DNA from 3 places in the Streptomyces sp. NPDC048825 genome. Region 3 is predicted to be linked to each of the others. Evidence: riboswitches for the same ligand, from Rfam matches in the RefSeq annotation. Region 3 holds a riboswitch; each other region holds the start of a gene.
The links. Region 3 has a riboswitch for thiamine pyrophosphate ahead of ACGFNK_RS33335 (thiamine ABC transporter substrate binding subunit). Riboswitches for the same ligand answer to the same signal wherever they lie in the genome.

Region 1: another riboswitch for thiamine pyrophosphate. It lies ahead of thiC (phosphomethylpyrimidine synthase ThiC); the one in region 3 lies ahead of ACGFNK_RS33335 (thiamine ABC transporter substrate binding subunit).
Region 2: another riboswitch for thiamine pyrophosphate. It lies ahead of thiO (glycine oxidase ThiO); the one in region 3 lies ahead of ACGFNK_RS33335 (thiamine ABC transporter substrate binding subunit).

What each region holds. Positions count from the first base shown of each region.
Region 1 covers NZ_JBICUR010000011.1:212,300-219,229, reverse strand. Annotated here, with positions in the region: gene ACGFNK_RS26280 (IclR family transcriptional regulator) at 1-200, shown strand, start outside; gene ACGFNK_RS26275 (SsgA family sporulation/cell division regulator) at 300-740, shown strand; gene ACGFNK_RS26270 (YibE/F family protein) at 771-2,189, opposite strand; TPP riboswitch at 2,262-2,418, shown strand; gene thiC (phosphomethylpyrimidine synthase ThiC) at 2,411-4,213, shown strand; gene ACGFNK_RS26260 (hypothetical protein) at 4,361-5,230, opposite strand; gene ACGFNK_RS26255 (metallophosphoesterase) at 5,414-6,550, opposite strand; gene ACGFNK_RS26250 (LacI family DNA-binding transcriptional regulator) at 6,739-6,930, opposite strand, start outside.
Region 2 covers NZ_JBICUR010000004.1:106,800-113,729, forward strand. Annotated here, with positions in the region: gene pknB (Stk1 family PASTA domain-containing Ser/Thr kinase) at 1-1,501, opposite strand, end outside; gene ACGFNK_RS11885 (thiazole synthase) at 1,861-2,655, opposite strand; gene thiS (sulfur carrier protein ThiS) at 2,659-2,859, opposite strand; gene thiO (glycine oxidase ThiO) at 2,871-4,067, opposite strand; TPP riboswitch at 4,065-4,178, opposite strand; gene ACGFNK_RS11900 (hypothetical protein) at 4,231-4,578, shown strand; gene ACGFNK_RS11905 (NAD(P)/FAD-dependent oxidoreductase) at 4,677-5,915, shown strand; gene ACGFNK_RS11910 (Rv2175c family DNA-binding protein) at 6,008-6,373, shown strand; gene thiE (thiamine phosphate synthase) at 6,451-6,930, shown strand, end outside.
Region 3 covers NZ_JBICUR010000016.1:173,107-180,036, reverse strand. Annotated here, with positions in the region: gene ACGFNK_RS33340 (ABC transporter permease) at 1-1,210, opposite strand, end outside; gene ACGFNK_RS33335 (thiamine ABC transporter substrate binding subunit) at 1,186-2,271, opposite strand; TPP riboswitch at 2,365-2,469, opposite strand; gene rlmN (23S rRNA (adenine(2503)-C(2))-methyltransferase RlmN) at 2,567-3,673, opposite strand; gene ACGFNK_RS33325 (phosphatidate cytidylyltransferase) at 3,900-4,904, opposite strand; gene frr (ribosome recycling factor) at 5,033-5,590, opposite strand; gene pyrH (UMP kinase) at 5,746-6,516, opposite strand; gene tsf (translation elongation factor Ts) at 6,705-6,930, opposite strand, start outside.

The DNA.
Region 1 (6,930 bases), on a different contig from region 3:
TGAAGCCCGTGATCGAGCGTCAGGAATACGCGTTGGGGACGGTCTGCGCCGCCATCCCGATCATCGCGGGCAACACGGTCGGCTCAATGGCCATCTCACTGCCCGCCCACCACGCGGACCGACTGCTGCCCGCGGCGCGGCAGTTGCAGAAGGAGATCGGCAGGCTGCCAGGGACGCTCGCCGTCTCTATCAGCATCTGAAAACTCACTCCTTGTGATCTGGTGTGTACGTTCAGCAAGATGCCAGCAGTGTCAGGTGGATGGTTCCTGGCCAGTCGACGGCAGACGGCGGGGTAGGCGATGCGCGAGTCAGTAGTACAGGCAGAGATCATGATGAGCTTTCTCGTGTCGGAGGAGCTCTCCTTCCGCATTCCGGTGGAGCTTCGATACGAGACATGTGATCCCTATGCCGTGCGTCTGACCTTCCACCTGCCCGGCGATGCCCCGGTGACCTGGGCCTTCGGCCGGGAGCTGCTGATCGATGGGGTGGGGCGGCCGTGTGGGGTCGGCGATGTGCACATTTCGCCCGCCGGCTCCGAGGGGTTCGGCGATGTGCTGATCCGGCTCCAAGTGGGCGCCGACCAGGCGCTGTTCCGCTGCGGAGCGGTGCCGCTCGTGGCGTTCCTCGACCGCACGGACAAGCTGGTGCCACTAGGCCAGGAGCACTCCCTTGCCGACTTCGACACACATCTCGACGAGGCCCTGGACCGCATCCTGGCGGAGGAACAGAGTGCGGGCTGAATCGTACGGTGCTCAGGGTGCCGTAACGCTTCAGCGCTTGCGGCGGCGGCCCCTCCCCCCGAGTACCGGCGTCCTGACGCCCGCCTGGGGCTGCTCCGGTGGTGGCGTCTGAGCCGCAGACGCGGATCCGGGGCGGTCCGCCGAGACCACGAGAGCGGCCAGGGCCGTAGTGACCGGTACGGAGGCGACCAGGCCGATCGAGCCGACGAGCGTACGCACGATCTCCACGGCGACCAGCTCACTGTTGGCCACCGTCCCCACGCTGCTCTGAGCGATCGAGAACAGCAGCAACAGGGGCAGCGCGGCGCCCGCATACGCGAGGACGAGCGTGTTGACGACGGACGCGATGTGGTCCCGGCCGATACGGATGCCCGCCCGGTACAACCCGCGCCGGCCCATCGACGGATTGGCCGCGTGCAACTCCCAGACCGCCGATGTCTGCGTCACCGTCACATCGTCGAGCACACCGAGCGAACCGATGATGACGCCCGCGAGCAGCAGACCGCTCATGTCGATGCTCGGATACAGGCCATGGATCAGACCGGTGTTGTCATCCGTGTTGCCGGTGAGCGCGGACCAGCCGATGAACAGTGAGCCGAGCACCCCGATCAGCAGCAGCGAGAGCAGTGTTCCGAGCACCGCGACCGATGTTCGGGCGGACAGTCCATGGCAGGCGTAGAGCGCGATCAGCATGATCGCGCTCGCCCCGACGACCGCGACGACCAAGGGGTTCGAGCCCTGCAGGATCGCAGGCAGGATAAAGAATGTCAGGAGGAGGAAGCTGACGGCCAGCGAGATCAGCGCCATGACACCGCGCATCCGGCCCACCACGACCACGGCGAGCGCGAAGATCCCTGCGAGCAGCGCCATCGGGAGCCTGCGGTTCACATCGGTGACCGAGTACTGGAGGTCCCTGGGAGCGTCGGGCGCGTACGCCACGATCACATCCTGCCCCTGGCTCAGCTGCCGAGACGAGTCCGGCTGGACGATCTCCGTGAAGGTACGGCCCTTGTCCTTGCCGGTGTCGACCCGGACCGTCGCCTTCTTGCAGGTGCCGGTCGCCTGCTGCTGAGCGGACGAGCCCTCCGCGGTCGAGGTGTCGCCGGTCGGGGTGCCCCCGGAGGCGTTGACGGACTTGCAGTCCACCTCGTCGACCTTGGTCACCGTGGCCTCTTGCGTCTGCCGGTCGAAGCCGACGCCGGTGCGTTCGTGGGGTGGGGCGCCTCCTGGCCACAGCACGGCCAGGCCTACGACGACCGCCGTGGCGAAGGGAATCAGCACCGCGGCGATGACCTTGCGCAAGTGTTTGGACACGGGGGCTGGAGGGCCATGGCCATGGCTATGCGCATGGCTGTGGCCATGACCGTCACCAGAGCCGTGGTTGTCACCGGGGCCGGGCCCGTGCGGCGGTTCGGACGGGGGAAGCGGGGGCTGATGCGTTGTAGTCACCGACCGATCATCGCAAGAACGAAAGGGGCCCACTGTTCAGCGCGCCCAGTATGACGCTAGCGTGGAGGGACCTTTTGCACACGCGGGAGCTCGGAGCACCGGGCTGAGAGGGCGCTGACCTCCGTCCCAGCGATGTTTCACGTGGAACATCGCCGTACGGAAACCGCTGCGTCGACCGCTGAACCTGTTACCGGGTAATGCCGGCGTAGGGAGTAGGTCTCATGACCAACAAGGACGTACGTACGCCTGCCTCCAGCCAGACGGACGAGGACTCAGCCTCGTCCGGGAACGGCGAGGCCGGGAAATCCATCGGCTGGCACAAGGCTTATGTCGAGGGCTCGCGCCCCGACCTACGGGTGCCGGTCCGTCAGGTGCACCTCACCAACGGCCAGTCGGTCACCCTGTACGACACCTCCGGCCCGTACACCGATCCAACTATCGACACCGATGTCCGCAGGGGCCTGGCGCCGCTGCGCGAGAACTGGATCATCGCCCGCGGCGACACCGAGGAGTACGCGGGCCGTCCCATCCGCCCCGAGGACGACGGGATCAAGCACACCTCGCCGCGTGGCGGACTGCGCAACCTCGACGCCGTCTTCCCGGGACGTCCGCGCCAGCCGCGCCGGGGCATCGGCGGTACGGCCGTCACGCAACTCGCGTACGCACGACGTGGCGAGATCACACCGGAAATGGAGTTCGTGGCAGTCCGCGAGAACGTCGACCCCGAGGTCGTACGTGAGGAGATCGCCGCGGGGCGGGCCGTGCTGCCCGCGAACGTCAACCACCCGGAGATCGAGCCGATGATCATCGGCAAGCGGTTCCTGGTGAAGGTCAACGCCAACATCGGTAATTCGGCGGTGACTTCCTCCATCGAGGAGGAGGTCGAGAAGATGACCTGGGCGACCCGTTGGGGTGCCGACACGGTCATGGACCTGTCCACCGGCCGGAACATCCACACCACCCGGGAGTGGGTGCTGCGCAACTCCCCCGTCCCCATCGGCACGGTGCCGCTCTACCAGGCGCTGGAGAAGGTCGACGGCCGTGCCGAGGAGCTGACCTGGGAGATCTACAAAGACACGGTCATCGAGCAGGCCGAACAGGGCGTGGACTACATGACCGTCCACGCGGGCGTGCGCCTGCCGTACGTACCGCTCACCGCGAACCGCAAGACCGGCATCGTCTCGCGTGGCGGCTCGATCATGGCGGCCTGGTGCCTGGCGCACCACAAGGAGTCGTTCCTCTACGAGAACTTCGAAGAGCTGTGCGAGATCCTGGCCGCCTACGACGTCACGTACTCGCTCGGTGACGGGCTGCGGCCCGGCTCGATCGCGGACGCCAACGACGAAGCCCAGTTCGCGGAGTTGAGGACGCTGGGGGAACTCAACACGATCGCCAAGCGTTTCAACGTACAGACCATGATCGAGGGCCCGGGACATGTCCCGATGCACAAGATCAAGGAGAACATCGACCTTCAGCAGGAGATCTGCGATGAAGCTCCGTTCTATACGCTCGGCCCGCTGACGACGGACGTCGCGCCGGCGTACGACCACATCACCTCCGGCATCGGTGCCGCGATGATCGCCTGGTGGGGCACGGCCATGCTCTGCTATGTCACGCCCAAGGAACACTTGGGCCTGCCCAACCGTGACGACGTCAAGACCGGCGTCATCACCTACAAGATCGCCGCCCACGCAGCCGACCTCGCCAAGGGGCACCCAGGCGCGCAGGAATGGGACGACGCGCTGTCCGACGCCCGCTTCGAGTTCCGCTGGGAGGACCAGTTCAACCTGGCCCTCGACCCCGACACGGCCCGAGAGTTCCATGACGAAACCCTCCCGGCCGAGCCCGCCAAGACGGCCCACTTCTGCTCGATGTGCGGGCCGAAGTTCTGCTCGATGAAAATCTCTCAAGACATCCGCCGCGAACACGGCGGTACGCAGACGGAGATCGAGGAAGGCATGGCGCAGAAGTCGCAGGAGTTCGCAGCTGCGGGTAACCGGGTGTATCTGCCGCTCGCCGATTGACCTGATCCGGGCGCGGCAGCAGTGCACCGCTCCGGGCTCCGGCCCTCGACTTCGTCGTCGTGGGCCGGAGCGGCCGTGCGGCTTGTCCGTCCGGCCGGGACTCGGGGTCCCGGCTCGGCTGCTTCTGGTCTTGCCTCGGCCGCGCCCCTACTCCGGCTGATGCTCCGGGCCCCCGAAGTCCGGGCTTGAGAAGTCCGGGCTCGAGTAGCTGGGGCGGGGGCCTGCCGCGGGGCCGCCGTCGGGGCTGCTGAAGCCCGGGCGGTTGTAGCCGAGATGGGGGATTCGGCTGGTCGGCTGCGGCGATGTCGTACGGTCGAGGGCCGCTGAGCCCGGGTCGGCGAGTGCCTCTCGGAGGAACGGCATGATGCCGCGCTCCAGGAGGGCCTCGCGCCAGGCTTCCCTCGCCCGGCTCAGTTCCTCGCTCTGCTCACCCCGCGTGCCGGCCTGGAGCGAGCTCTCTCCGTTGCGCAGGGCGGTGAGCAGCAGACCGACCGCGGCGATCAGGATCGCGGCCGCGGTCACCGCGCCGAAGACCCACCCAGTGGTGAGGAGGGTCCGGGCGAACGCCGGCTCGGGGTTGAGCATCTTCAGGAGGTAGCCGACGAGCAGGAAGATTGCCGAGGCGGTGCCGGCGAGGACCGGAGTGAGTACCGCGGCGACGGCGACGGCGCCCGCCCCGGCGGGCTCGGTGGCCTCCCCCACCGTGGCGGCGAGCCCCACCGCGCTCGTGCCCGGGTCCGTGGATCCGGATCCTTCGTGGACGCGTGGCGTGGGCGGCGCCGGCCGGCGCAGTTGCTCGCGGACCTTTACGTAGTGCTGGTATTCGGTCGCCGCGGCCGCCGTGATGAGAGCGGAGGCGTTGAGCGCCATGGTGCGCAGTTGTTCGGGGTTGAGCCGCTGGCCGACAGCGGCGAGTTCCGGACGGTGTGGTGCGGAGCGCAGCGCCTCATCGAGGACCCGCTCGTACTCTTGGCGGTCCTCACTCAACAGGTGCTGCGGAACGCTGTTCATGTGCATCCCCCGATGCTCCGTAGGGCTTGGGGCTCGGCATGCTGACGAGCCGTCGGGCAGAAACGGAGGGGAGCCTGCTACGGATAAGCCGATGGTAGAGCGGGGACGGTACGAGGTGACAGGGGGTTTCCAGAAATTGCCCCTCGATAGGCCCCGTTCTCGGTGGAAGAACGCCTGCCCGGAAAAGGGTCAGCTATCCAGGGGCAGTTGCTGGACCAGTAGCTTTCCGGCCATGGTCACGCCGCCGTCCATCGCGATGGCCAGCCCGTCCGCGTACACATGCGGTCCTTCGACCACAGGGCCCGCGGCATCGTCGCTGTCCTCGGAGCCGACCTCGCCGAGGAGGTACGGAATGGGGCTGTGACCATGGACGATGCGAGAGCCACCGTACATGTCAAGGAGTTCGCGCACGGCTTGTGCGCCCCCGTCGTCGCGGAACGCGAATCGCTTGGTGAACTTGCGGAAGAGGTCCCAGCATTCGTCCGCGTCGTTGCGCGTGAGGGCTTCACGGACGGTGTCGTTGACCGCTTCGATGGAGTCGCCGTAGTCGAGATAGGCGGTGGTGTCGGAGTGCACCAGCAGGTGCCCGTCCGCCAGCTCCATCGCGTCGAGGCGGGCCATCCACTGCAGATGGTGATCCTCGAGGCGCTCCATATCGGTCTTCTGGCCGCCGTTGAGCAGCCAGGCGGCCTGGAAAGTGGCCGTACCGGCACCGGAGTTGACGGGAGTGTCGCCGAATCGCTTGGCGCCGAGCAGCAGCAGCTCGTGATTGCCCATCAGCGCCTTGCAGTAGCCGCCGGCCGCGGCGGCCTCGGCGGACAACCGCATCACGAGGTCGATGACGCCGATGCCGTCGGGCCCTCGGTCGGTGAAGTCCCCGAGGAACCACAGTCGTGCGGTGCCCGCCGACCAGTGGCCGTCGATGTCGATGAGGCCCTTCTCGCGCAGTGCGGCGACGAGTTCGTCGAGGTAGCCGTGTACGTCGCCCACGACGTACAGCGGGCCCGGCCCGGCGGTGGACTGCGGGACGGTCGTGGCTTCGGGGCTGACCGGCACCTGAAGGGTGTCACCGCGGTTGATGACGGGCAGATCGCGCTGCGTCGGCGTGTAGCCCTCGGCGTCCTCGACCGGTCTGGTGCCCTCACCGGGAGGCATCTGCTGCGCATGAGGGCGCTGTTGCGGATGAGGTCCGGGCTGGGCGTACGGGCCGGGCTGCGCATACGGATCGGCTTCGTGGACGTACGCGGGCACGCGGAAGTCGCGCACCGTCGGCGTCCGCACCTCGGGTCCCTGACCGGCCCCCTGAGTCATCGACCCCTCCACCACCATCGCGCCGCATCTGCACCGCACTGGACTGCCTGGTCGCAGCGGCCCGCGGTGTCGTGCGCCCATCATAGGAATGCGGATCGCGCCATGTGATGACCCAGGGGTGGTGAATCGGGGCAGGACCCCAGTTCATCGTGGTTTTCTCCCGAATTGGGAGCAGCTTTCTCACCTGATGCCACCGCCTGACGTCACCTCTCCTCGGGTGATCGGGGCGGGCTGACGGTCGTACGGGGCGGCCGTCGATCGGAGGAGGTCCGCACGATCAACTCCGTCGGTATCACCTGCTCGACCGGTTGGTCCGATTCGACCCCTTCGATGGCGTCGATGAGGAGCTGGACCACGGCCGTGCCGATGTGGCGCGGCTTGAGTGAAAGCGTGGT
Region 2 (6,930 bases), on a different contig from region 3:
GTGTGGTGCCCGCACCCGGCTCCGTACGGATCACGAAGCCGAAGGGGACCTCCTCGCTGAAGTCCCTGGTGATCATGCCCGCCTTCAGGCCCTCGTCCTCCAGCCGCGCCTTGGCCTTGCCCAGCTTGAAGCCCTCCACATTCGGCACACGTACGGTCTCCGGACCCCTGGAGATCGTCAGCGACACCGGGTCGTTGTCACGGATCCGGGCGCCCGCCTCGGGATCGCTGCTGATGACCGTGCCGCGCTCGACGGTGTCGCTGTACTCGCGCTCGACCTTCCCCACATCGAGCCCGGCGCTCTCGAGCCGATCCGTGGCTTTCGCCTCGGTCATCGCGAGCAGCGGTGGGACCTTGGTGAACTGGCCGGAGTTGATGTACCAGACGCCCGCGCCGAGGCCGAGGGCCAGCAGCACGGCGGCGACGATCGCGAGTACGCCGCGCCGGGGGAGTGGGGTGCGGGTGCGGCGGCGCGATGGTGCGTTCGGAGGCGGGGTCGCCAGGATGCTCGTGTGCTGGAACCCGCGATCGCCGCCGTCCTCGTTCACGGGGAGCGGCCGCGGCATGGACAGCGAGCGCGGGATCACGCTCGTACGGTCCGCGCCGATGTCGTGGCCCTCGGTGAGCGCCTGCGGCGGCACCGCGTCCAGCTGCTCGGCGGTCAGCCCGCTGCGTGCGTCCCGGACCTGCGCGAGCAGGGCCACCGCGTCGTGCGGACGTACATCCGCGGTGCGCGCGGTCGCCGCCGCGACCAGTTCGTCGAGTTCGTAGGCCAGGCCCGGCACTTCCGCCGACGGCGGCGGGACGTCCTCGTGGAGGTGTTTGTAGAGCACCGCCGCGGGCGAGTCCGCGAGGTGCGGCCGGTCGCCGGTCAGCATCTCGTAGAGGACGATTCCGCAGGCGTACACGTCGACCCGTGGATCGGCCGTGCCGTGTTCTATCTGCTCCGGGGCCAGGTACGACACCGTGCCGAGCACGGACCCTGTCGTGTTCGTGACCGTGTCAACAGCCCGTACGAGGCCGAAATCGGCCACCTTGACCCGGCCGTCGTCCCCTATCAGGACGTTCTCCGGCTTCATGTCGCGGTGCACGAACCCGGCGCGGTGCGCGCCGCCGAGCGCGGCGAGCACCGGCTCCAGGATGTCGAGCGCCGCCCGCGGCTGCAGGGCCCCGCGCTCGCGCAGTACGTCCCTCAGGGTGCACCCGGCGACGTACTCCATGGCGAGATAGACGTACGGCCCGTCGGTCCCCTGGTCGAAAACCTGCACCACATTGGGGTGCGCAAGGCGGGCCACCGACTTGGCCTCGCGGATGAACCGCTCGACGAACGTGGCGTCCGCGGCCAGCGTCGGATGCATCACCTTGAGCGCGAGCACGCGGTCCAGGCGGGTGTCCACGGCCCTGTAGACCGTGGCCATCCCGCCGACCGCGATACGTGCGTCGATGCGGTAGCGGCCGTCGAGCACCTGACCGACCAACGGGTCCTGAAGGGTCGTATCCACGCAGGTGAGTCTACGAGCCGAGGCTGTCAACGCCGCGTGATCGGTGGAGATTCGGAGCCGGACTGCAGCCGAGCTGTGACGAGATCGCAGGTCAGACCGGGATCTACACCGAGAGGGGGCCATTGTCTCAGAGGCCGGTGATCGCGAGGGGAGCACTGCCTCTGGGGCCGGTGGCTGGATCGCGTCGCGTCTCCGCACGGGGCTGAGCCCCGTAAGGGAGCGAGGCTGTGACATTTGCGGCTCCGCGCGTGGCTCGACAAGCCACGGCGGGCCCGCAGCCGAGTTGCAACCCGGGGGTCTGGGGGCGCAGCCCCCAGTTTCGGGAAGGGGCGGGCTTGGGGAAAGAAACCCCCACTCGTTCAGAAAGCAGGCCGCTCCGGATCCAGCCGAGCCATCCCCTCCACAGGAGACGACGCCTCAGCGAAGTGCCGCCGAGGGATCCGCCCCGCAAGCCGAGCCAACCGCCCCGCCTCCACCGCATGCTTCATGGCCTCGGCCATCAAGACCGGCTCCTGAGCCCGAGTGACGGCAGACGCAAGCATCACACCGGCACACCCCAACTCCATGGCAAGGGCTGCATCGGACGCCGTACCGGCCCCCGCGTCCAAAATGACCGGCACGCGCGCGTGCTCCACGATCAACTGGAAGTTGTGCGGATTCCGAATCCCCAGTCCGGACCCGATCGGGGAGCCGAGCGGCATGATCGCCGCGCACCCCACATCCTCCAGCTTCCGAGCGAGAACGGGATCGTCGTTCGTATAGGGCAACACCGTGAACCCGTCATCGACGAGAGTCTCGGCCGCGTCGAGCAACTCGATCGGATCCGGCAGCAACGTGCGCTCGTCAGCGATGACCTCCAGCTTCACCAGCGAGGTGCCGAGCGCTTCGCGAGCGAGCCGAGCCGTCAGCACAGCCTCCCCGGCGGTGTAGCAGCCCGCCGTGTTCGGCAGCACACGAATACCGAGCCGATCGAGCACGGACAGCACCGAACCATGCACGGAAGCGTTTACGCGACGCATGGCGACCGTCGTCAGCTCCGTGCCGGACGCGACGAGCGAGCGCTCCAGCACATCGAGGCTGGGCGCCCCGCCGGTGCCCATGATGAGGCGGGACGCGAAGGACGTACCGCCGATGAGAAACGGGTCGTCGGCCATGGGTCAGCCTCCTTGGACGGCGGTGAGGACCTCGATGCGGTCTCCCTCGGAGAGGCGTGTGCTCGGCCACTGCGCGCGCGGGACGACGGTTTCGTTGAGCGCGGCGGCGACCCCGGAGGGCGCCGCGGTGAGGGTGGCGACCAGCGTGTCGAGGGCGGTGCCGGCGGCGATCTCCTGTCGCTCACCGTTGACGAAGACGTTCATGACGAAGACGTTCATACGGGCTGCTCCGTGCGGGCCGTACTGAAGCGCCTGGGTGTGAACGGGCGGGCCTCCTCCGGGAGTTCACCGGTGGTCAGCAGGTGCGCCATGGCGTCGCCCGTGACGGGGGTGAGCAGGACGCCGTTGCGGTAGTGACCGGTGGCCAGGAGCAGGCCGTCCAGTTCTGTGGGGCCGAGCAGGGGCGCGTTGTCCGGGGAGCCGGGGCGCAGTCCCGCGCGGGTCTCGGTGAGCGGGAGTTCGGTGATGCCGGGGACCAGCTCGTGGGCGTCGCGCAGCAGTTCGTACACCCCGCCCGCAGTCACCGTCGTGTCCCAGCCCAGCTCCTCACTCGTCGCGCCGACGACCAGCTCACCGTTCTCGCGCGGCACCAGGTACACATGGCTGCCCCGGACGACGGCCCGCACGGTGCGGCTCAGGAACGGCGCGTACCGCTTCGGCACGGTCAGCCGCAGCACCTGGCCCTTCACCGGCCGTACGGGAGGCAGTACGGCGTCGGGAACGCCCGCGAGCCGCCCGCTGAGGCTGCCCCCGGCGAGGACGACCTGGCCCGCGGCCAGCTCGGTGCCGTCGGTGGTGACGACTCCGGCGGCCCGGTCCCGTACGACGCTGAGCCGCTCCGCCCAGACCCGGTGGAAGACCACTCCGGCCCGCTCGCACGCCGCGACCAGCGCCTTGGCGAGCCGCCGTGGATCGATCTGGTGGTCGCCGTCGACCCTGAGCCCTCCGCGCACGCCCGGCGCGAGCATCGGCTCCAGGCGCCGACACTCGCGCCCGCTCAGCCACTCCGACTCCAGGCCCGACTGGGTTTGCAGGGCGTGCAGTTCGCGCAGATGGGCGCGGTCGTCGGCGTCCAGCGCGACGGCCAGCGCGCCGCACTCGCGGTAGCCGAGGTCCAGGCCCGTCGCCTCGGTGAGCTCGGCGGCGAACTCCGGGTAGCGCCGGGCGGACGCCAGATTGAGGCCGAGCAGGGTCTGCTCGCCGTAGTGGAGCTCGGTGACGGCGGCCAGCATTCCGGCGGCCACCTGGGCCGCTCCGCCGCCGGGGTCGGGGTCCACGAGTGCGGTGGCGAAGCCGCGCTGCGCGGCACGCCAGGCGGTCACCAGGCCGATGATCCCGCCCCCGACGATCAGGACGTCGGATGTGTCGGATGTGCTTGACGACGCGTGCGATGCGAGCGATGTGCGCGACATGGGCGTCCAGCCCCTCCCTTCGCCGGCATGACCCGGATCAGGTTCGTACGGTCGGAGGCCGTCCCAGCCTCCCTCTCAGTCCGGTGCGTCCGGACTCCCGCGAGTGCTCTAGGTTGGCCACCCTAACTCTTCGTGTCACACCTCAGTAAGGGAGCCGCACGGCATGGCCGGTTCGCTCGACGGTCTCGTCCTCGCCCCCGTCGCGGACCAAGCCCCAGGTCAGGTCGGTACGCGCACCCGCTTCTCGTACCACGAGAAGGACGGCGAGATCTGGGCCGAGTACGCGGGCGGCGACGTCGTACGCGGCCACCTGGTGGGTACACGTGAGGGTGACCGCCTCGACTTCCGGTACGTGCAGCTGAAGCGGGACGGCAGCACCTCCTCGGGACACTGTCTGTCCCGAGTGGTCGAGCTTGCCGACGGGCGCGTACGCCTGGAGGAGACCTGGGAGTGGGAGTCGCAGACGGGCAGCGGGACGAGCGTGGTGGAACAGCTCGCCGACGACCGCTGACGACCGCTGACGGCCGTGCAAGACGTCATGACGGCTGTGCAGGACGTCACTGATCTCTCCCGCTGACTGACACAACGTCAGTTGACTATGGTGATCGCGTGAACGAGCAGACGCGGGAACGGAGCCGGGCAGCGCGACGACGTGTCGTGATCGTCGGCGCGGGCATGGCCGGCGTGCAGACCGCGGTCGCCCTGCGGGAACAGGGTTTCACCGGCACCGTGACGCTGATCGGCGCGGAGCCGCACCAGCCGTACGACCGCCCGCCGCTCTCCAAAGCAGTCCTGCTCGGCACGGCCGAGGGCTCCGCCTTCGACGTCGACTTCGAGGCCCTGGGCATCGAGCTGCGCCTGGGGCTCGAGGTGACCGGCGTACGTCCTATTGATCATGAACTCGACACGGCCATGGGGTCCGTTCCGTACGACGTCCTGGTCGTCGCCACGGGTGCGGAGCCCATGCGGTTGCCGGGCGCGGAGGGCGTACCGGGGGTGCATCTGCTGCGCACCCTGGACGACGCCGAGCGGTTGCGGCCCGTGCTCGCCCGGCAGCACGACATCGTGGTCGTCGGCGCGGGCTGGATCGGCGCCGAGTTCGCCACGGCGGCGCGCGAGGCCGGGTGCGCGGTGACCGTCGTCGAGGCCGCCGACCGGCCGCTCGCCGGCGCACTGCCCGCCGAGGTGGCCGCTCCCATGACCGCCTGGTACGCGGACAGCGGCGCATCGCTGCGCACCCACGCGCGCGTGGAGCACGTCGAACCCGGGGCGGTCGTGCTGGACGACGGCTCGCGGCTGCCCGCGGGGGCCGTCGTCGTGGGCATCGGGGCGCGGCCCGCCACCGCCTGGCTGACCGGTTCCGGGATCGAGCTGGGCGCCCATCGCGAGGTGGTCGCGGACGACCACCTGCGCACATCCGTCCCGGACGTGTACGCGGTCGGGGACTGCGCCTCCTTCCCTTCGCGCAGGTACGGCGAGCGTCTTCTGGTCCACCACTGGGACAACGCCCTCCAGGGCCCCCGTACGGTCGCGGCGAACATCATCGGCGAGACGCCCGCCGCCTACGACCCCGTGCCGTACTTCTGGTCCGAGCAGTTCGGCCGCTTCGTCCAGTACGCGGGGCACCACGCGCGCGCGGACGCCACGATATGGCGCGGCGACCCGACGGGCCCGGCCTGGTCGGTGTGCTGGCTCCGGGAGAACCGGCTGGTCGCCGTGCTCGCGGTGGGACGGCCCCGGGACCTGGCGCAGGGCCGCAAGCTGATCGAAGCCGGTGTCCCGATGAATCCGGAACTGTTGTCGGACCCCTCCCGGCCCTTGAAATCGGCGAAATCGGCGACCGCGTAGGGCGACAGGACGGGCCGCCGGGGTCCGGCGAACGGCCCAGGCGGGGCGGCCACGACTTCCGACTGTCAGTCCGGGATGGCACGCTTAATCCCGTGACCGAGATTGACGCAAAAATCGATGCTCTCGTCCCCGCCTGGCTCACCCTCCCCGACATCGCCGAACAGCTCGGCGTCGAGGTGACCCGTGTGCGGCAGCTGGTCAAGGAGGGCCAGCTCATCGCCGTACGCCGTGGTGAGAACCGAGCGCTGCACGTCCCCGCCGCCTTCATCGACGGGGACAAGGTCGTCAAGGGCCTGTCCGGAACCCTGACGCTCCTGAGGGACGACGGCTTCACGGACGAAGAGATGCTGGAGTGGCTCTTCACCCCCGACCCGAGCCTGCCCGGCACCCCCGCGCAGGCCCTCAGTGAGAACCGAGGTACGGAGGTGAAGCGCCGAGCCCAGGCGCTCGCCGTCTGACCTGAACACACCGTCGGCGTACGGGCCGTGCCCCGCACGGCAGGGTCCGTACGCCACCGACAACGGGGGATTTACGCATGCCCGAAACCATCGCACGCGCACAGCTCGCCGACGCCCGGGTCTACCTCTGCACGGACGCCCGAAAGCGCCAGGGCGACCTCGCCGGGTTCCTGGACGCGGTCCTCGCCGGCGGTGTCGACATCGTGCAGCTGCGCGACAAGGGCATGGAGGCCGCCGAGGAACTGGAGCACCTCCAGGTGTTCGCCGAGGCCTGCGCGCGGCACGGCAAGCTGCTCGCGGTGAACGACCGCGCGGACGTCGCCCATGCGGCGGACGCCGACGTGCTGCACCTGGGCCAGGGCGACCTGCCCGTCCCCGCCGCCCGCGCGATCCTCGGCGACAAGATCCTGATCGGCCGCTCCACACACGCCGATGCGGAGGCCGCATCCGCCGCCGTCGAGGACGGAGTGGACTACTTCTGTACGGGCCCCTGCTGGCCGACGCCCACCAAGCCGGGCCGCCATGCGCCGGGCCTGGACCTCGTTCGGTACACGGCC
Region 3 (6,930 bases):
CGGAAACGCCGAGCGGGAGCATGAGCAGCGCGTCGAAGCCCCGCACGAAACGGCCTGCGTCCCGGCGGGTGAGCGCGGCGGCCGCGAGACCGCCGATCAGCAGGGCGAGGGCGGTGGCGGCGCAGGCGTACTGCAGTGAATTGCCGACGGCCTCGATGGGCGGGACGAGGAAGACGCCGCTCTCGTCATCGGTCAACGCCTTGTAGTACGCGAATCCGGGCGCGTCCAGCGAGCGTTGGACCAGCACGGCCAGTGGCAGAACGAGCAGTACGGCGGCGGTGCCGAGGACGGCGGCGAGCAGCGTCCACTGCCCGGCGCCACGCGGCCGTCGCGCGGTCACGGAGGCGTCGACCAGGCGCAGGGCCGTCTCTCGGCGGCGTACCGTCCATGCGTGGACCGCGAGGATCGCCCCCACCGCCACGAACTGGATCATGGTGAGCACTGCAGCCGTGGGGAGGTCGAAGATCTCCGAGGTCTGCCGGTAGATCTCGACTTCGAGCGTGGCGAAGGTGGGACCGCCCAGGATCTGCACCACACCGAAGGAGGTGAAGGTGAAGAGGAAGACCATCAGCGCCGCGGCGGCCACGGCGGGGCTCAGCGCGGGGAGCGTGACCTTGCGCCAGGCCGCGAACCGTGAGGCGCCGAGCACCCGCGCGGCCTCCTCCTGACGTGGGTCGAGTTGCGACCAGAGGCCGCCGACGGTGCGTACGACGACGGCGTAGTTGAAGAAGACGTGCGCGAGCAGGATGGCCCAAACGGTGGTGTCGAGGCGGACGCCCCACAGTTCGTCGAGCAGACCGCCCCGGCCGACCAGGGCGAGGAACGCCGACCCGACGACGACGGTCGGCAGGACGAACGGGACGGTGACGACCGCGCGCAGGATCTGCTTGCCCGGAAAGTCGAAGCGCGCGAAGACATACGCGCCGGGGAGCGCGATGAGCAGCGTGAGCGCCGTGGAGACGAACGCCTGCCAGGTGGTGAACCACAGCACATGCCGGATGTCGGGCTGGGCGACGACATCGGTGATCCGGCCGAAGTGCCAGACCCCGTCGGCCTCGAGGCCGCGCGCGACGATCGCGGCGACGGGGTAGGCGAAGAAGAGCGCGAAGAACACGACGGGCACGACCAGCAGGGCGAGCCGCGCCACGCTCTTTCCGGGAGCCGGTGCCTTGGGGCGTCCGGCCCTTACTTCAGTACGAGCGACGTCCATGACTTAACCCACTGGTCACGGTTCTTGGCGATGTCCTTGGGCGCCATGACCTCGGAGTCCTCCGCCGGGGCGCCGTACTTCGTGAACTCCTCGGGGATCTGCGCGTCCTCGCGCATCGGGTACACGAACATGTTGAGCGGCATGTCGGCCTGGAACTTCATCGAGATGAGGAAGTCGATGAGGGCCTTGCCGCCCTTGGCGTTCTTGGCGTTGCTGAGCAGTCCCGCGTACTCGATCTGCCGGAAGCAGGTGCCGTAGGCGACGCCGGTCGGTGCGGTGTCCGGCTTGGGGTCGGCGAAGACGACCTCGGCGGGCGGAGAGGAGGCGTAGGAGACGACGAGCGGCCGGTCCCCCTTCGCCTTCTTGCCGCCGGCGGACCCGGAGAACTCCTCGTTGTAGGCCTGCTCCCAGCCGTCGACGACCTTCACGCCGTTGGCCTTGAGCTTCGTCCAGTAGTCCTGCCAGCCGTCGTCGCCGTATTTTGCGGCGGTGCCCAGCAGGAAGCCGAGGCCGGGCGAGGAGGTGGAGGCGTTCTCGGTGACGAGGAGGTCCTTGTACTCGGGCTTGACGAGGTCGTCGAAGGACTCCGGCGGGGTCAGGTCGTTCTCTTCGAAGTAGGCCTTGTCGTAGTTGACGCAGATGTCGCCGAAGTCGATGGGCGTGACCCGCTTCTTCTGCTGGTCGATCCGGTACTCCGGGGGCAGCAGATCGGAGTCCTTGGCCTCGTACCCCTGGAACAGGTCGTTGTCGAACGCCCGGGACAGCAGGGTGTTGTCGACGCCGAAGAGGACATCGCCCTGCGGGTTGTCCTTGGTGAGGATCGCCTTGTTGAGGGCCTGGCCTGCGTCCCCGTCCTTGAGGACCTTCACCTGGTAGCCGGACTGCTTCTCGAAGTCGCTGATCACGCTCTTGGACGCCGCCCACGAGTCATGGCTGACGAGGGTGACGGTCTTGGACTCCGAGGCCCCTTCCCCGTCCCCGGAGTCGGACGACGTGCAAGCGGACAGCGTGACCAGACCGAGCCCGACGGCCACGGCCACGAACTTCTTGGTGGTGCTCACTGGGATCCCTCCTGGGGATGACCAGAAGAGACGCGGCCCTGCCCGGCACTCTCGGAGAACTCCCGAGGCTCCCGGGCAGGGCGCAACAGCTGGCTCGAGTGAAGACCGAACTTCCTACCCAGAATGACCTGGGCGAGGTTCAGAGGGTCTGCGGCCGTGCCGCACTCTCAGCGCTGTGGCGCTCCCCTGTCGGATTTTGCAGGTATGAAGGTGTGTACGGAGGTCAGAGTACCGCCTGATCCGCCCGTGCCCACCGCTCGGCGGACGCTGTGATCAGCCCGTGCCCTGACTCCCGTCAGCGCTCGGTGGCCGCGAGCTGTCCGCACGCCCCGTCGATCTCCTGGCCACGGGTGTCCCGGACGGTGACCGGCACCCCGTGCGCGGCGATCGCCTCGATGAACGCCTTCTCGTCCTCGGGCCGGGAGGCGGTCCACTTGGAGCCGGGCGTCGGGTTCAGCGGGATCAGGTTGACGTGCACGGGCTTGCCCTTGAGCAGCCGGCCGAGCCGGTCGCCGCGCCACGCCTGGTCGTTGATGTCCCGGATCAACGCGTACTCGATGGACAGCCGGCGCCCGGACCTGGCCGCGTACTCCCATCCGGCGTCGAGGACTTCCCGCACCTTCCAGCGCGTGTTGACGGGTACGAGGGTGTCGCGCAGTTCGTCGTCCGGCGCATGCAGCGAGATCGCGAGCCGACACTTGAAGCCCTCGTCGGCGAACCTGTGGATGGCGGGGACCAGTCCGACGGTCGATACGGTGATGCCGCGCTGCGACAGCCCGAGGCCGTCCGGCTCGGGGTCGGTGAGCGCCCGTATCGCCCCGACGACGCGCTTGTAGTTGGCGAGGGGCTCGCCCATGCCCATGAAGACGATGTTGCTGAGCCGCGCCGGCCCACCGGGGATCTCGCCGTCCCTGAGAGCCCGCATGCCGTCGACGATCTGGTGCACGATCTCGGCGGTCGACAGATTCCGGTCGAGCCCGGCCTGTCCGGTGGCGCAGAAGGGGCAGTTCATGCCGCAGCCCGCCTGCGAGCTGATGCACATGGTGACCCGGTCCGGGTAGCGCATCAGCACGGACTCCACGAGCGTCCCGTCGAACAGCCGCCACAGGGTCTTGCGGGTGGTGTCCTGGTCGGTCGACAGATGCCGCACGACCGTCATCAGCTCGGGAAGCAGCGCCTCCTGAAGCTTGGCGCGCGAACCGGCGGGGATGTCGGTCCACTGCTCCGGGTCGTGCGCGTATCTCGCGAAGTAGTGCTGCGAGAGCTGCTTGGCGCGAAACGGCTTCTCACCGATCGCTGCAGCGGCTTCCTTGCGCTCGGCGGGCGAGAGATCGGCAAGGTGCCGCGGCGGCTTCTTGGCTCCGCGGGGGGCGACGAAAACGAGTTCTCCGGGCTTAGGCATGGCCATACAAGTGTCGCAGACATACGAAGAGGGGCCCGCCACCTGTGGACAACGAGCCCCTCGCGTATGAACGTGCAGGTCAGTGGCGATGCACAAAGGTCACCCGGAGCCGACGAAGATCACCATCAGCAGCCACACCACCGGCGCTGTCGGCAGCAGCGAATCCAGTCGGTCCATGCTGTGTCGACTTGCCGCTACCGCGGCGCGGCGCCGTGCCCCTCTTACCTCAGCCGGACCCCACGAAGAGGACGAGCAAGAGCCAGACCACTGGCGCCGTAGGTAGCAGCGAATCCAGTCGGTCCATGATCCCGCCGTGCCCCGGAAGCAGCGTCCCCATGTCCTTGATGCCCAGGTCCCGCTTGATCATGGACTCGCCGAGGTCTCCGAGGGTGGCGGTGACCGCGACCGCGAAGCCCATCAGCAGGCCCTGCCACCAGGTGCCGTCCTCGATCAGGAACTGCATGAACAGGGCGCCCGCCGCCATGGCGAAGGTGACCGCGCCGAGCAGGCCCTCGCGGGTCTTGCCGGGGCTGATGCGCGGAGCGAGCTTGTGCTTGCCGAAGCGCCAGCCGATGGCGTAGGCGCCCGTGTCACTTACCACGGCCAGCGCCAGGAATGTGAGGACCCGCCACGCGCCGTCGTCGGCGGTGAGCATCATCGCCACGAACGTGGCCAGGAACGGGATGTAGAAGGCCGCGAAGACGCCCGCTGTGACGTCCTTGAGGTAGCCCTCGGGTGGTTCCGTCATGCGCCAGACGAGGACGGCGAGAGCGGTGAGCGCCATCGCCACCCAGGCGCCCTCGGCCCCCCGCACGTATCCGGCGACGACCATCGCCGCGCCGCCGAGCGCGAGCGGCACGAGGGGCGCCTTGATGCTCTTGCGCTCCTGGAGCCGCGAGGTCAGCTCCCACAGGCCGACCACGACGGCGACCGCTATGACGCCGACGAAGACGGCCTTGACGACGAACAGGGACACGACGATCACCGCACCGAGCGCGACGCCGACCCCTATGGCAGCACCCAGGTCGCGGCCCGCGTTCTTCTTCTGCGGTGCGGACGCCGGCTGTGGGGCGCTGGACATGGGCTCCTGCGGCTGGGGCTGGGGCTGGTGGTGCGACGGAGCCCGGTGCGGCGGCGTCTCGTCGCGGAACAGGGGGCCACCCGCCAAAGCGGCCCCCCGGTCGTCATCCTGGTCTCCGCCATGCGCGGGTACGTCGGGCACGATGGGCATGGGGCGAGTCTGCTGGGCGTTGTGCGCGTCGTACGCGGGACCCGCCGGGGCAGCGCCCTGGGCAGGCCCCTGGTCGGGCGGCCCCCAGTACCCGGCTTGTGGCGGCGCCCCCCAGGAAGAGTCGTTCATCAGACCTCGAGCAGCTCTGATTCCTTGTGCTTGAGCAGCTCGTCCACCTGAGCGACGTACTTCGCGGTGGTGTCGTCGAGCTCCTTCTCCGCACGGCGGCCCTCGTCCTCGCCGACCTCGCCATCCTTGATCATCTTGTCGATGGCGTCCTTGGCCTTGCGGCGGACGGATCGGATCGAGACCTTGGCGTCCTCACCCTTGGTCTTGGCGACCTTGATGTAGTCCCTGCGGCGCTCCTCGGTCAGCTCGGGGAACACCACCCGAATGATATTGCCGTCGTTGCTCGGGTTGACGCCCAGGTCGGAGTCGCGGATCGCCTGCTCAATGTTGCGCAGCGCGCTCTTGTCGAACGGGGTCACCACTGCCATACGCGGTTCCGGCACCGAGAACGAGGCCAGCTGGTTGATCGGCGTCAGTGCGCCGTAGTAGTCGGCCACGATCTTGTTGAACATCGCCGGGTGCGCACGACCGGTGCGGATCGCGGCGAAGTCCTCCTTGGCGACCACGACGGCCTTCTCCATCTTCTCCTCGGCCTCGAGGAGGGTCTCTTCGATCACCACTTGCTCCTGCGTGTCTTGAGTAGGCCCGGCAGCTGTTCCTGGTCGGGGTCGGCAGCCGGCTGCGTCGCGTCTTATTACTGCACGGTTCCCGACCGGCAGGACATTGTCCATCCCCCGGTCAGGGTCCGTCCTCCTGGCAGGGACTGCCCCTGTCAGGCCCGGCTGCCCTGATCACCCACGAGAGTGCCGATCTTCTCACCCTTGACGGCGCGGGCGATATTGCCCTCCGCCAGAAGCTCGAAGACCAGGATGGGCAGCTTGTTGTCCCGGCAGAGCGTGATGGCTGTCATGTCGGCGACCTTCAGGTCGCGGGTGATGACCTCGCCGTAGCTGAGCGAGTCGAACTTGACGGCCTCGGAGTTGGTCTTCGGGTCGGAGTCGTAGACCCCGTCCACACCGTTCTTGCCCATCAGCAGGGCTTCGGCGTCGATCTCCAGGGCGCGCTGGGCGGCGGTGGTGTCGGTGGAGAAGTACGGCATGCCCATACCGGCGCCGAAGATGACCACGCGGCCCTTCTCCAGGTGGCGTACGGCACGCAGCGGGATGTACGGCTCCGCGACCTGCCCCATGGTGATGGCGGTCTGCACACGCGAGTCGATGCCCTCCTTCTCGAGGAAGTCCTGAAGGGCGAGGCAGTTCATGACCGTACCGAGCATGCCCATGTAGTCGGAGCGGGCCCGGTCCATGCCGCGCTGCTGCAACTCGGCACCGCGGAAGAAGTTGCCGCCGCCGATGACGACGGCGATCTGAGCACCGCCGCGGACAACGGCGGCCACCTCGCGGGCGATTTTGTGCACCACGTCGGGGTCGACGCCCAGTCCCCCGCCACCGGCGAACGCCTCACCGGAAAGCTTCAGCAGAAAGCGCCCCGCGCCTTTGCCGTGATCGCTCTTGTCGTCCTTGTCGGCCTTGGTGGTGGTCATGGAGATCTCGCCTCTTTTACGTGTCGCACATGCGAAGAAGGCCATTGCCGGTGGGGTGTTCTCATCCCATGCGCGGCAATGGCCTCCTCGTCAGATCTGCTGTCGTCCGTCACGCACGCGCGCGTGCCCACGTGCGAGGACGACTGCTGTCGACCCTAGCGGGCTCTCGCGTGGATCGCGGCACGGACTCAGATGCCGACCTTGATGCGCACGAAGCGCTTCAGGGTGACACCGGCCTCGTCCAGGACCTTCTGGACGGACTTCTTCTGGTCGAGCGCGTACGGCTGGCCGAGGAGCGTGGCGTCCTTGAAGAAGGCGTTGACGCGGCCCTCGACGATCTTCGGCAGGGCGGCCTCGGGCTTGCCCTCGGCACGCGTGGTCTCCTCGGCGACCCGGCGCTCGCTCTCGATGACC